One region of the Bradyrhizobium roseum genome, then DNA from elsewhere that is predicted to be linked to it. Evidence: predicted binding sites of a transcription regulator. Region 1 holds the regulator's gene; the other holds the start of a gene.
What was found. Region 1 encodes PhoB, which activates phosphate uptake and scavenging genes when phosphate is short. Its sites were predicted from a motif close to TGTCATNNANCTGTCAT; they were not measured.
Positions count from the first base shown of each region.

Region 2: a site for PhoB is predicted at 4,251-4,267, ahead of phnC (phosphonate ABC transporter ATP-binding protein). Genes of this name have one in related genera too.

Region 1 covers NZ_CP129212.1:7,073,661-7,081,242, reverse strand. The annotation lists gene pstC (phosphate ABC transporter permease subunit PstC) at 1-429, shown strand, start outside; gene pstA (phosphate ABC transporter permease PstA) at 434-1,279, shown strand; gene pstB (phosphate ABC transporter ATP-binding protein PstB) at 1,276-2,097, shown strand; gene phoU (phosphate signaling complex protein PhoU) at 2,109-2,825, shown strand; gene phoB (phosphate regulon transcriptional regulator PhoB) at 2,836-3,540, shown strand; gene QUH67_RS33565 (GcrA family cell cycle regulator) at 3,719-4,228, opposite strand; gene QUH67_RS33560 (aspartate aminotransferase family protein) at 4,747-5,955, shown strand; gene argF (ornithine carbamoyltransferase) at 5,955-6,881, shown strand; gene QUH67_RS33550 (Hsp33 family molecular chaperone) at 7,084-7,582, shown strand, end outside.
Region 2 covers NZ_CP129212.1:2,752,893-2,760,474, reverse strand. The annotation lists gene phnF (phosphonate metabolism transcriptional regulator PhnF) at 1-519, shown strand, start outside; gene phnE (phosphonate ABC transporter, permease protein PhnE) at 532-1,386, opposite strand; gene phnE (phosphonate ABC transporter, permease protein PhnE) at 1,383-2,270, opposite strand; gene phnD (phosphonate ABC transporter substrate-binding protein) at 2,339-3,247, opposite strand; gene phnC (phosphonate ABC transporter ATP-binding protein) at 3,322-4,137, opposite strand; gene QUH67_RS12940 (transferase hexapeptide repeat family protein) at 4,317-4,979, shown strand; gene QUH67_RS12935 (alpha-D-ribose 1-methylphosphonate 5-triphosphate diphosphatase) at 4,976-6,169, shown strand; gene QUH67_RS12930 (DUF1045 domain-containing protein) at 6,190-6,879, shown strand; gene mmsB (multiple monosaccharide ABC transporter permease) at 6,894-7,582, opposite strand, start outside.

The DNA.
Region 1 (7,582 bases):
TTGATCCTCGCCATCATGGTGCTGCCCTTCATTACCGCGATCTCGGTCGACGTCTTCAAGACGGTGCCCCCGGTATTGAAGGAAGCGGCCTATGGCGTCGGCTGCACCACCTGGGAAGTCGTCCGCAACGTCGTCATTCCCTACACCCGGGTCGGCGTGATCGGCGGCATCATGCTGGCGCTCGGCCGTGCGCTCGGCGAGACCATGGCGGTGACCTTCATCATCGGCAATTCGTTCAAGATCCAGTCCTCGATCTTCGCGCCGGGCACCACGATTTCCGCCGCGATCGCTTCCGAGTTCGCCGAGAGCGATGGCTTGCATCAATCCGGCCTGATCCTGCTAGGCCTGCTGCTGTTCGTCTTGACCTTCTTCGTCCTGGCGGCCGCGCGCCTGATGCTGATGCGGCTGGAAAAGAAGGCGGGGAGCTAAGATTATGAACCCGATCTACGCATCCCGCCGCCGCAACAACATCATTGTTAAGTTTCTCTGCCTGGGCGCCGCCTTGTTCGGTGTCACCTGGCTGGCGCTGATCCTGTTCACGCTGTTCTACAACGGTCTCGCCGGGCTCAACCTCGCCGTCTTCACCCAGGATACGCCGCCGCCGGGTTCGACCGACGGTGGCCTGCGCAACGCCATCGTCGGCTCGATCATGATGACCGTGATCGGGGTCGGCATCGGCGCGCCGCTCGGCCTGTTCGCGGGAACCTATCTCGCCGAATACGGCAAGCACGACAAGCTGACGTCGGTGATCCGTTTCATCAACGACATTCTGTTGAGCGCGCCGTCGATCATTATCGGCCTGTTCATCTACGGCGCGATTGTGGTGCCGATGGGCGGCTTCTCGGCGTTCGCCGGCTGTCTGGCACTGGCCGTGATCGTGATCCCCGTGGTGGTCCGCACCACCGAGGACATGCTGGGACTGGTGCCCAATCCACTGCGTGAGGCAGCCTCCGCGCTCGGCCTGCCGCGCTCGCTGGTGATCCGGCGGATCGCCTATCGCGCCGCGCGCGCGGGCCTGATCACCGGCGTGCTGCTGGCGACAGCGCGCGTTGCCGGCGAGACCGCGCCGCTGCTGTTCACCGCGCTGTCGAACCAGTTCTTCAGTCTCGACATGACCAAAACGATGGCGAACCTGCCGGTCACCATCAACAACTTCGTGCAGAGCCCCTATGCCTACTGGAAGCAACTCGCCTGGAGCGGGGCGCTGCTGATCACGCTCACCGTATTGGCCCTGAATATTGGCGCGCGCGTTCTCGGCGCCGAGAGGACATCCAAATGACCGAACTCTCCGTATCCGTGAGTAATGCGAGCGGATCCGTTCCGCAGGTGGCGCTGCCCGAGGCGCCGCCAAAGGTGACCGCCCGCGGCTTGAATTTTTACTATGGCGAACATCACGCGCTGAAGGATATCAATCTGACGCTCGGCACCAACCGTGTCACGGCCTTCATCGGCCCGTCCGGCTGCGGCAAGTCCACGCTGCTGCGGATCTTCAACCGGATGTACGATCTCTATCCCGGCCAGAAAGCGACCGGCCAGTTGATGCTGGACCAGACCAACATTCTCGACCCCAAGCTCGACCTCAATCTGCTGCGCGCCCGTGTCGGCATGGTGTTCCAGAAGCCGACGCCGTTCCCGATGACGATCTACGAAAACATCGCCTTCGGCATCCGCCTCTATGAGAAGATCTCCAAGTCCGAGATGGACGGCCGGGTCGAGAAGGCGCTGCGCGGCGGCGCGCTGTGGAACGAGGTCAAGGACAAACTCAATGCCAGCGGCCTTTCGCTGTCCGGCGGCCAGCAACAGCGGCTCTGCATCGCGCGTACGGTCGCGGTGCGGCCGGAGGTGATCCTGTTCGACGAACCCTGCTCGGCGCTGGATCCGATTTCGACCGCCAAGATCGAGGAACTGATCACCGAACTGGCGGAGGACTACACGATCGCGATCGTCACCCATAACATGCAGCAGGCGGCGCGCGTCTCCGACAAGACCGCCTTCATGTATCTCGGCGAGTTGATCGAGTTCGACGACACCAACAAGATATTCACCTCCCCGAGCGATCGACGCACGCAAGATTACATCACCGGCCGGTTCGGTTGAGGAGATAGAAAATGGCTTCTGAACACACCGCCAAGGCGTTCGACAGCGACCTCCAGGAATTGACCCGTCTCGTCGCCGAGATGGGCGGCCAGGTCGAGCGCATGATCACCGAATCCGTCGACGCGCTGGTCCGCCGCGACGTCGCGCTCGGCAACCGCGTCGTCGCGGCCGATGTCGAGGTCGACCGTCTGCAGCACCTGATCGAGGAGCGCGCGGTGCTGACCATCGCACGGCGCCAGCCGATGGCGGTCGATCTGCGCGAGATCGTCGGCGCCATGCGTGTCGCCACCGACCTGGAGCGGATCGGCGATCTCGCCAAGAACATGGGAAAGCGCGTCGCCGCGCTGGAGAATGATTTTCAGCCGCTGAAGCTCATTCGCGGCCTGGAGCACATGACCGACCTGGTGCAATCGCAGGTCAAATCGGTGCTGGACGCCTATGCGGCGCACGACCTCCCGGCGGCGCTGGCGGTATGGAAGGGCGACGAGGAAGTCGACGCCATCTGTACCTCGTTGTTCCGGGAACTCCTGACCTATATGATGGAAGACCCGCGCAACATCTCGTTCTGCATTCACCTGATGTTCTGTGCCAAGAATATCGAGCGGATCGGCGATCACGCGACCAACATCGCCGAAACCGTGTTCTACATGATCGAAGGCCAGCAGATGCTCGACAAGCGCCCGAAGGGCGACATGACGACGTTTGCCACCACGTTGCCTAGTACTTGAGGAATAAAAGATGAGCGCGCGCATTATGGTGGTCGAGGACGAAGAAGCGCTGACCACGCTGTTGCGCTACAACCTCGACGCCGAAGGCTATGAGGTCGAAACCGTCGGCCGCGGCGACGATGCCGATACGCGGCTGAAGGAGCGCATTCCCGATCTCGTCGTGCTGGACTGGATGCTGCCGGGCCTGTCGGGTATCGAACTGTGCCGTCGCTTGCGGGCGCGGCCGGAGACCAAGCAGTTGCCGATCATCATGCTCACGGCGCGCGGTGAGGAGAGCGAGCGGGTGCGTGGCCTTGCGACCGGCGCCGACGACTACATCGTTAAACCGTTTTCGGTGCCGGAGTTGCTGGCGCGGGTGAAGGGTCTGCTGCGGCGGGCAAGCCCAGAGCGGCTCGCTACCGTCTTGACCTATGGCGATATCGAACTCGATCGCGAGAAGCGCCGCGTCGCGCGCTCGGGCCGCTCGATCGATCTCGGCCCGACCGAGTATCGGCTACTGGAATTTTTCCTGGAGCATCCCGGCCGCGTGTTCAGCCGCGAGCAATTGCTCGACAGCGTCTGGGGCCGCGACATTTACATCGACGAACGCACCGTCGACGTCCACATCGGCCGGCTGCGCAAACTCCTCAACCCGGGCCGCGAACAGGATCCGATCCGCACCGTGCGCGGCGCGGGATATGCGCTGGATGATCGGTTCGCGAAGGTGGAGTCGTAGCACGGCTCCAGTGCCTCACCCTGCATTCTATCGCCGTCCCCGCGAACGCGGGGAGCCATAACCACGAATCTCGATTGTTGAATTGAGCCCGGAGCTCACGCTCGCCAAAACCCCACACACCTGTGGTGATGGGCCCCTGCGTTTGCAGGGACGGCCGCTTTGGAGTATCGCGCGCGACTTAACGGGTCGGCTTCGGTGCCGCACGCCGCCGATCGGACGCCGGCTGATACGCCACGCGCGAGTGATGCGCGCAGTAGGGCAGTCCCGAAAGCGCCTTGCCGCCGCAGAAGAAGAATTCCGGGCTGGCGGGATCGCCGACCGGCCAGTGGCAGGTGGCTTCGTTGAGTTCGAGCAGCGACAGCCGCTGGCTCATCGGCACCACGTTGTCGAAGGCGATCGGATCGGGTTCGATCTCGACCTCGAAGGCGTGCGCCAGCGCGGTGTTGCCGCGCGAAACCGGGCGCGACACGCGCACCATCTGCTGGGCCGGGCGCGCCTTGCGCTGCCGCGGCGCGGCCGAGGAGGGTGACTTGGCGCGGCCGGAGAGGCCCAGCCGGTGCACCTTGCCGATCACAGCGTTTCGGGTCACATTTCCGAGTTCCGCGGCAATCTGGCTTGCCGACAAGCCGGCTTCCCAGAGCTTCTTCAGCTGCTCGACGCGATCGTCGGACCAGGTCAATACCGTCATCGTAGTCTTTCCTTCGCACCGCGCCGGCCGATATGGGGCAGCGCGGGCGACGTCATTCGTCTCAAAAAACCCTGCGGTCAGAATCCCTTAGCCCTCGCCGGGCGCGGAAAGCGCGCCCGAACGTGTACGCAATACAAAATGGACTCTTAGGGATAAAAACCGCCGCACGAGATGTCGTACCCGACAGCCCAAAAGCTACAATATGGCGTGACTCCGGCGCAAGAGTCCGCGCCCCAACGTCCACATGTTCCGACATGTAGGCACGATACTGCGTGTTTTCCACCACACCGCAATCCTACGGATTTAGCCCTCCTGAGATGCAGGAAAGGCGTGTTCCATGGCGTGTTGACAGCGCTCCGCGCCCACATAGAATGCCTCTCACGTGCCGCCCCAAAGAGGCGGCACGTTTCGTTTCGCAAGACCGGCTGTCGCCGCCTCGCGCCAAGGCACCGATGTCAAGGCACGGACGTGCTCCACGGCAGGTCTTGAAGACAGGGCTCGAACCTCAAGTGATTGCCATGACCCATAGCGCCGCCTCGCATTTGCTCCCCGTCTTTGCCAGGGTCGACCTCGGCTTCGAACGCGGCGAAGGCTGCTGGCTGACATCGACCGGTGGCGAGCGCTATCTCGACTTCACCTCGGGCGTCGCGGTCAACGCGCTGGGCCACTGTCATCCGCACCTGATCGCGGCGCTGCAGGAGCAGGCGACAAAACTCTGGCACATGTCGAACCTGTTCAAGAGCCCGGACGGAGAGAAGCTCGCCGCGCGGCTGTGCGAGCAGAGCTTCGCCGACATGGTGTTCTTCTGCAATTCCGGCGCGGAAGCGATGGAAGGCGTGATCAAGCTCGTGCGCCGCTATCAGTTCTCCAAGGGCCATCCCGAACGCTATCGCCTCATCACCTTCGAGGGCGCGTTCCACGGCCGCACGCTCGGCACGCTTGCCGCCACCGGCTCCGCCAAATATCTCGAAGGCTTTGGCCCGCCGATGGACGGCTTCGACCAGGTGCCGCACGGCGATCTCGAAGCGGTGAAGAAGGCGATCGGTCCGCATACCGCCGGCATCCTGATCGAGCCGGTGCAGGGCGAGGGCGGCGTGCGTTCGGCGCCGCAGTCGTTCTTCAAGGCGCTGCGGCAGCTCTGCGACGAACACGGCCTGCTGCTGGCGTTCGACGAAGTGCAGACCGGGATGGGCCGCACCGGCGATCTCTTTGCCTACAAGCGCATCGGCGTCACCCCCGATGTGATGTCGCTGGCGAAAGCGCTGGGCGGCGGCTTTCCGATCGGCGCGGTGCTGGCGACTGCGGAAGCGGCCAGCGGCATGACGCCCGGTTCGCACGGATCGACCTTCGGCGGCAACCCGCTGGCGATCGCCTCGGCCAATGCGGTGCTCGACGTCATGCTCAAGCCCGGCTTCTTCGACCACGTGCAGAAGATGTCGCTGCTGCTGAAACAGAAGCTCGCCTCCGTGGTCGACCGCTATCCCGCCATACTCGCGGAAGTGCGCGGCGAGGGGCTCTTGATCGGCGTCAAGGCCGTGGTTCCCTCGGGCGATCTCGTCAACGCGCTGCGGGACCAGAAATTGCTCACCGTCGGCGCCGGCGACAATGTGGTGCGCTTCCTGGCGCCACTGATCGTGACCGAGGCCGAGCTCGAGGAGTCCGTTCAGATGCTGGAGCGCGCCTGTGTCGCGCTGTCGGGCAACCAGTTAAAGAAGGCGGCGGGATGATGAGTAAACCCGTCCGCCACTTCCTCGACATCAATGAGCTGCCGCCTGTCGAGTTGCGCAACATGCTTGCCGCGAGCGCCGCGATGAAAGCGAAGCTGAAGGCGCACGAAAAGGCCACGAGGCCGCTCGAAGGCAAGACGCTGGCGATGATCTTCGAGCGTCCCTCGACCCGCACACGGGTGTCGTTCGATGTCGGCATGCGCCAGCTCGGCGGCGAATCCATCATGCTCACGGGCGCGGAGATGCAGCTCGGCCGCGGCGAGACCATCGCCGACACCGCGCGCGTGCTGTCGCGCTATGTCGATGCGATCATGATCCGCATCCTCAACCACGATGCGCTGCTGGAGCTCGCAGCGCACGCCACCGTGCCCGTGATCAACGGGCTGACGCGGCGCTCGCATCCGTGCCAGGTGATGGCCGATCTGATGACTTTCGAGGAGCATCGCGGGCCGATCGAGGGCAAGACCGTGGCCTGGACCGGCGACGACAACAATGTGCTGGCGTCGTGGGCGCATGCGGCGGAGCGATTCAAGTTTCAGCTCAATGTCGCGACCCCGCCGCAGCTCGCGCCAAACAAGGCGATGAAGGACTGGATCAAGGCGACGCAGGCACCGATCGTGCTCGGCACCGATCCCGAAGCCGCCGTGCGCGGTGCCGACTGCGTCGTCACCGACACCTGGGTCTCGATGGGCGACAAGGACGGCGAGCACCGCCACAACGTGCTCAAGCCCTATCAGGTCAATGAGAAGCTGATGTCGTTGGCCAACAAGGACGCGATCTTCATGCACTGCCTGCCGGCGCATCGCGGCGAGGAAGTCACCGATGAGGTGATCGACGGCCCGCAGTCAGTGGTGTTCGACGAAGCCGAAAACCGCCTGCATGCGCAGAAGGGTATTTTGGCCTGGTGCTTTAACGAAGTGGCGTAGCTCTTGACGTCGTCCCCGTGAGCGAAGGGCCACGTGCCGCGTGATCTGACGATTGCCGAAGTGTGTCAGACGTGGTGCTTCACGATTGCACCCTGTGGCTATGGGTCCCTGCGCCAGGTGCGCAATTGCGCACAAGGCAACGACCCGTGGAGGGAGCTCTGGCCCCCTTCAATTTTCGCTTCTCGACCCCAGATAAGGCGCCATGGATTCACAATCAGACGCAAAAATCACGATCGAGGCGCCGGTTCGCGCGCCGTCGTCCGTTCCCGTCGATGATGCGGTGCTGCCGTTCGAGGTTGCCGAGCTCGACCTGCGCGGCCGGCTGACCCGGCTTGGCCCTGCGCTCGACGACATCCTGACCAAGCATGATTATCCGACCCCGGTCGGAAAATTGCTCGGCGAGGCGATCGTGCTGGCGACATTGCTCGGCTCGGCGTTGAAGTTCGACGGCCGCTTCATCCTGCAGACCCAGACCGACGGTCCGGTGTCGTTCCTGATCGTGGATTTCCAGTCGCCCGACCGCCTGCGCGCCTATGCGCGCTATGACGCAAAGCGGCTGAAGGACGGCCAGGATTCGGGTGCGTTGCTCGGCAAGGGCCATCTGGCGATGACCATCGACCAGGGCGCGGACATGAGCCGTTACCAGGGCCTGGTGGCGCTCGAGGGCGGCGGTCTTGAGGACGCTGCGCATGAATATTTCC
Region 2 (7,582 bases), 3.0 Mb from region 1:
AGCGGCACCTATGTCGAGACCCGGCGCATCGCCTATCCGCTGCGCTCACGCACGCGGTTTTCCGAAATCGTCGGCGCCGGCGGCCATGAGCCGCGCGGCCAGTTCATCGATGCGACGCAGGAAGACGCCCCGCGCGAGCTGGCGCGGGAGCTCGGACTGAAGACGGGGACACCGCTGATCCGGATCGAATCGGTACGGCTCGCCGACCGCACGCCGATCTGTGTCAGCACCTCCTGGCTGTCGGCCGAACGTTTTCCCGATGCCGGAAAAGTCTTCGCCCATGTGCGGTCGATGACCAAGCTGGTGGCGCACTACGGCGTCAGGGATTTTCGCCGTGCGTCGACCCGGATCACCGCCGGCATCGTCGATGCGACCGACGCCGCAAGGCTGGATCTCGCCCTCGGACGGCCGATCCTGGTGGTCGATGCCACCGACGTCGACATCGACGGCAAACCGCTGGTGACCAAGCGCGCGCGCTTTGCCGCTGAACGCGTGGAGTTTCTGGTCGAGAATGATTAGGCCGGCAAGACCTTATGCGATCGCCCGCTTGCCGATGATCGCGAAGCGCAGCTTACCTGACATCCAGTCGATCGCAGATACCGTGATCAGGATCAGCAGGATCAGAAACGACACTTTTTGCCATTCCAGCACCCGGATCTGCTCGGCGAGCTGAAGCCCGATCCCACCGGCCCCGACGATGCCGATGATCGTCGCCGATCGCGTATTCGATTCGAAATAATAGAGCACCTGGCTCAGCAGGACCGGAAAGACCTGCGGCAGCAATCCGAACCGGACACTGTGGAGATGGTTGCCGCCCGACGATCGAACCCCCTCGGCGGGGTTCTTGTCGGCAACCTCGATCGCTTCCGAGAACAGCTTGCCGAACGTGCCGAAATCGCTGCAGATCACGGCGAGCATCCCTGCAAACGGCCCCAACCCGACGACACCGACCCAGATGAGGGCCCATATCAGGGTATCGACACCGCGAATGGTATCGAGGCTGCGGCGCGTCAAGACGTGGACGATCCGGTTTGCGACCACATTGCGCGCCGCCAGCAGGGATACCGGCAACGCGAGCAGCGCCCCGCCCAACGTGCCGAGAAACGCAATCGAAACCGTCTCGCCGAGCGCATGCAGATATTTGAGTACTTCCGCCCAGGACCCGGGATTAGGCGGCACCATCAGCCGAACGAATTCACCCAGCCTGTTCAATCCATCGGAAAGCCGGTGAAAGGGAATGTCGAGCTGGACGATCCCATACAGAAAAAGCGCTATGGCGCTGCCAATGCCGATCGCGATTCCTGCCCGATGCCACCAGTCCGGACGGAATACTTCCGGATAGCGTTGAGCGATGCCGGCCCGATTGTCGAAGTCGAAGGAATTCATCTGGCGGAGTCCTCCAGCCCGAGGAGGCGGTGCCGCACCCGCTCAGTGACGAAGTCGATCAACATGACGGTGACAACGATCAGCAGAAGGATGGCACTAACATCGCTGTAATAGAACTTGCGGACGGCCTCGATCAGATCCTGGCCGATTCCGCCGGCGCCGACAAAACCCATCACGGCCGCGCCGCGGACGTTGATCTCGAACCTGAGCAGGGCATAGCTGACGAAGTTCGAGATCACCTGGGGCAAAGCCCCAAACCGGACGATCTGAAGCCAGTTTCCACCGCTTGCCGCGACCCCTTCGATCGGCTTGCTGTCAATGTTCTCGACAACTTCGGCAAACTGCTTGCCCAGCGCTCCGGCGGTATGGATCGCGATGGCGAGAACGCCCGGCAGCGGCCCCAGACCAAACGCCAGTACAAAAATCAGGGCAAAGACGATCTCCGGCACGGTCCGGCAGAATTCGAGAACGCGCCGCGTGACGAACACGGTCGTACGGGATTTCACGAGGTTGGCCGACGCGAGGAAGCAGAGAGCGAAACCGCACAACGCTCCCGTCAGCGTTCCCATATACGCGATCAGTAACGTATCACCGAGAAGCCGGGTCCAGCGCGGTAGTCCCCAAAGCCAATCCGAAAGATCAACCCACGCGGTCGCGAACGAAAACTTAGGAGCTATGCTGACAAAATAGGCCGGAAATCTCCAGAAGTTCTCGACGAAACTGCCGAAGTTGACATCGCCCATCCACCCCGCAGCGATGGCCGCGGCGACCAGCAGCGCGCAACCCAGCCATATGCGCCTGCGCTTGGCCGCAACCGCAGCCGCATAGCGATCAGCCAGTTCGCGCAGCCTGGCTTCCGGGAATTCGGGGACCGCTGTTCGCATGGGATGTTCGGGAAGAAGGATAGGCGGATCTCGCGATCCGCCCGTTCCATCCGGACCCTTCGCTTTCCTCAGGATTTCTGCTTGCGAAGGCTGTCGACAAACTTGGTGAGGTCGATCACGGCCTCATACGCCTTGTGATCGACTTCGACGAAGGGCAACTGCTTGCCCTCGTAGATCTTGTCGAACGCGGCCTTGTCCTTCACCGCGATTTCAAGCACGGCTTTCTTGATCGCCGCCTTGAGGTCGGCGGGTAGACTGCCGAGATATGCCATCGGCGAATTCACGATCTGCTCGGACTTCATGATGATCTTGAAGTCGACAGCCTTCGCCATGCCCTTCCGGTCCATCCGGAGCAGGTTAGACTCTTTCTCGTCGTTCCACCAGTTGAACGCCGCGTCGCAGGTACCCTGCGCGAGTCCGATCACCGCGTTTTCGTGGCTTCCCGAATAAACCACTTTGGAAAAGAATTTTTCCGGGTCGATGCCCATCTTGTCCATCGCAAAGCGCGGGACGTTGTTGCCTGACGTCGAATTGGGATCGACAAGGCAGAGATTCTTGCCCTTCAGGTCCTGGATGTCCTTGTAGCTCGAATCGCTTTTGACATAGAGGACCGAGTAGTAGCCTTTGGTTCCATCGCCATTCACTTCGATCGCGAACGGCTCAACCTTCGCACCGATGATGTAGGCGCGTGCATACGACGCCGGACCATACATCGCGACGTGGATGTTGCCTGCCCGCTGGCCTTCGATGACCGCGGCATAATCGTTGGCGATCCGCAGCGTGACTTTGGTCCCGAGTTCGCGGGACAGATACTCCGTCAGAGGAGTCCAGCGGTTGGTCGTGCCCGAGGCATTCTCATCGGGAACCTTGGCAAACACCAGCTCCGGATATTTTGCCTTCCAATCCTGAGCCGTGGCGGCCGAGGTTGAGAATGCCAATGCCGCCGCAGCGGCGAAAATCATACGACGATCCATCATGACGTCTCCCGTTGTCGCGAAAATGAAGCTGGCGGTAATCCGGTCCCGCGAACTCTTGGTTTAAACATCGGCACTCAGGCGACGGCGACGGTGCCGAGAGCAGGAATTGCCACGCTTTCCGGCACATGCTCAGGCGCGGCGCCCATCACTTCATCTGCCTCGAGATCGTAGAGTTCGCGCGAGATGCGATCGGTCAGCGCCACCGGCGCGCCGTCGAATACAATCCGTCCCGAAGCCATGCCGATCAGGCGGTCGCAATAGCTGCGCGCCAGATCGAGCGAGTGCAGATTACAGACCACCGTGATGCCGAAATGCTTGTTGATCCGCAGCAGCGCATCCATCACGATCCGGGTGTTGCGGGGATCGAGCGAGGCGATCGGTTCGTCGGCGAGTATCATTGCAGGCTGCTGGACCAGCGCACGCGCAATTGCGACACGCTGTTGCTGGCCGCCCGACAGCTGGTCGGCGCGCTGGGCCGCAATCGAGGCCATGTCGAACTGTTCTAGCGCCGACATCGCAATCGCCTTGTCTTCTTCGGGCCAGAGCTGCGCCAGCGACCGCCATGTCGGCACCGTTGAAAGCCGCCCCATCAGCACATTGGTCAGGACGTCGAGCCGACCAACCAGGTTGAACTGCTGAAATATCATGGCCGAACGCGCACGCCACTGCCGCAGTTCCTTGCCGCGCAGCGCGGTAACGTCGACGCCCTCGAACAGGATGCGGCCTTCGGAGGGCTCGGCGAGGCGGTTGATCATCCGCAGCAGAGTCGACTTGCCGGCGCCGGATCGTCCGATCACGCCGACGAAGCTGCCGGGCTGAATCGAGAATGACGCGTTGTCTACCGCGGCCTTGGTGCCGAACCGGCACGTCAACCCTTCCACCACCAGCATGCACTGCTCCAGCGTTGTCGTCGTCATGCATCGCTAGCCGCTCGATCTAACAGTTGTGTGACAGACTGCTGCGGTGCGGCGTTCGTCCACAGCCGCCGCTCGCGTCATGCGCCCGTCATGATACTGTCACTGAGCGCATCGAAGACCAGCGTGACTTTCCCTTGATGGATGGACCTGCCATGGCCGGCAAAATGCTTTCCAACGAACCGACGATCGACCCGACCGCCTCGACGCGCGACTGCAAGTTTGGCGCCTATACCGAGGTCGGCGCCCGGACCATTTTGCTCGAAGTCACGATGGACGATTATTCCTACGTCGTGAACGACTCGCAGATCACCTACACTTCAATCGGAAAGTTCTGCTCGATCGCGGCAATGACGCGGATCAACCCGGGCAATCACCCGATGCACCGTGCGTCGCAGGCGCATTTCACCTACCGCGCCAGCAGCTATTTTCCGGGCGAGAGCGACGATACCGAATTCTTCGCCTGGCGGCGCGAGCACCACGTCCATATCGGCCATGACGTCTGGATCGGCCACGGCGCGGTGATCCTGCCCGGCCGTTCAATCGGTACCGGCGCGGTGGTCGCGGCCGGCGCCATCGTCACCAAGGACGTCTCCGCCTACACGATCGTCGGCGGCAACCCGGCGCGGCCGATCAAGCGGCGGTTTCCCGAATCCACCGCCGATCGACTGACGAACCTTGCTTGGTGGGACTGGGACCACGAGACGCTGCGCCGCGCCCTGCCCGATTTCCGAAAACTCGACGTCGAGGGCTTTCTCGACAAGTACGAATCGGCCGGGGTATCCGTACGTCAGTCCAACCGGAGCGCCGCGTCGTGACCGAACTGTTCATTGAAGGCGGCCGGGCCCTGCTCGGCCATGAGATCCACGAAACCAGCTTGCGGATTGCCGGCCGCGAGATCGTTGCTGCGGGTACGGATAACGGCCATGGCGCGCCCGGGATCGATGCCAGCGGCCTGCTGGTGCTGCCGGGCATCGTCGATCTGCATGGCGATGCCTTCGAGCGGCAGATGATGCCGCGGCCCGGCGTCGATTTCCCGATCGACGTCGCGCTCGTGGACAGCGACCGCCAGGCGATCAGCAACGGCATCACCACCGTCTATCACGGCACGACCTGGTCGTGGGAGCCCGGCCTGCGCAGCGCCGACAATGCGCGGAAATTGCTGGAAGCGATCGAGCAGTTGCGGCCGCAGCTCGCGGCCGACACCCGCTTCCATCTGCGCCACGAGACCTACAATCTCGATGCGGAAAGCGAGATCATCGATTGGCTGGCGCAAGGCCGCGTCGACCTGTTCGCCTTCAACGACCATATGGATTCCACCGTCGCCAGCCTTGCCAAACCGGTGAAGCGCAGCCGGATGGTCGAACGCACGGGTCTCACCCATGAGGCGTTCGACCACCTGGTGCAAAGCGTGATCACGCGCAGCCACGAGGTGCCGGCTTCGATTGCACGACTGGCACAGGCGGCGCGCGCAGCTGATGTGCGGATGCTGTCACATGACGATTCGAGCCCGGCGATGCGGCAGTCCTATCGCGCGCTGGGCGTGACGATCGCGGAGTTTCCGGTCAACGAGGAAACCGCCCGCGACGCTGCGGCAGCTTCCGACTTCATCGTGTTCGGCGCGCCCAACGTCGTGCGCGGCGGCAGCCATACCGGCTGGACCAGCGCCGCCGACATGATCGCCAAGGGCCTGTGTTCGGTGCTGGCATCGGACTACTACTATCCGGCGCCGCTATTGGCGGCGTTCCGGCTGGCCGCCGACGGCGTGCGGCCGCTGGCGGAAGCGTGGCAACTGATCTCGTCGGCCCCGGCGCGCGCCGCCGGCCTCACCGATCGCGGCACGCTCGCGGCAGGCCAGCGCGCCGACATCATTCTGGTCGACGACACGCTGCCGCTGCGGCCACGGGTCGTTGCGGTGGTTGCCGCGGGCCGTCTTGTATACCTGACGGAGGCCAACCGCCTGATCCGTTCCGCGGTCGCGCCGCGCAAGGCCATTGCAGCCGCGTGAAGCGGCCTTATTCTGGCACGATGGCAAATTATCCCCGCTACGCAATCTACTTCACCGCCGCGCCAGGCAGCGCACTCGACCGCTTCGGCAGTGCGCTGCTCGGCTACGACGCCTATGGCGGCGACGACCTGCCGTTTCCGGACGGGCTGCCCGAGGACTGGCGCAACCTGACGCAGGATCCGCGCAAATACGGCTTTCATGCCACGCTGAAGGCGCCGATCGCGCTGGCCGACGGCAAGGCCGAGAGCCGGCTCGCCGCGGCATGCGAACTGTTCGCCGATCTGGCGCGGCCGGTACCGGTGATCCAGCCCGTGGTCGATGCGATCAGCGGCTTCGTCGCGGTGGTTCCGGCCGAACCGTCGGCGGAACTCGAACTGCTCGCCGCCGAAGCGACCAAGGCGTTCGATCCGTTCCGTGCCCCCCTGAGTTCGGAAGATCGCGCGCGACGAAATCCGGACAGGCTGACGCCGCGGCAGCGCGACTATCTCGACCGCTGGGGCTACCCTTACGTGTTCGAGGAATTTCGTTTTCACATGACGTTGACGACAAGGCTTCCCGCCGAACGGCGCGAACCCGTCGTGGCCATGCTGCGCGAGAGGTTCGCGGCAACGGGCGTGGGGCCGCTTCCGATCGACGCGATTTCGCTATGCAGGCAGGAAACTGCGACTACGCGCTTTAGGGTGATTGGCCGCTGGCAACTGCACGACTGACGGGCGCACCCGCCCTAGCGCCGCTGGTTGTAGACGTCGAGGCAGACGGCGCCGAGCAGCACCAGCCCCTTGATCACCTGCTGGTAGTCGATGCCGATGCCGAGGATCGACATGCCGTTGTTCATGACGCCCATGATCATGGCGCCAATCACCGCGCCGCCGACCCGCCCGACGCCGCCATAGGCTGACGCGCCGCCGATGAAACAGGCCGCGATGACGTCGAGTTCGAAGCCGGCGCCGGCCTTCGGCGTCGCGGTGTTGAGCCGCGCGGCGAACACAAGTCCGGCCAGTGCCGCCAGCACGCCCATGTTGACGAAAGTGAAAAACGTCAGGCGTTCGGTCTTGATGCCCGACAGGCTCGCGGCGCGGGCATTGCCGCCGATGGCGTAGATGTGGCGGCCGATCACCGTGCGGGTGGTGACGAAGGCATAGAGCGCAATCAGCGCCGTCATGATGACGAGCACGTTCGGCAGGCCGCGATGCGAGGCGATCAGGCCGGCAAAGAACACGATGACGGCGAACAGCACCGCACTCTTGGCAACGAAGAAGGCAAACGGCTCGACCTCGATACCGTGCGAGGCCTGCTGCGCCCGGCCCCTCGCGCCGGCATAGACCATCGCCACCGCCAGCACCGCGCCGATCAGCAGCGAGGTTGGATAGAGCGTGCCGGCGCCGGGAAACAGTTCGGGGATGAAGCCCGAGG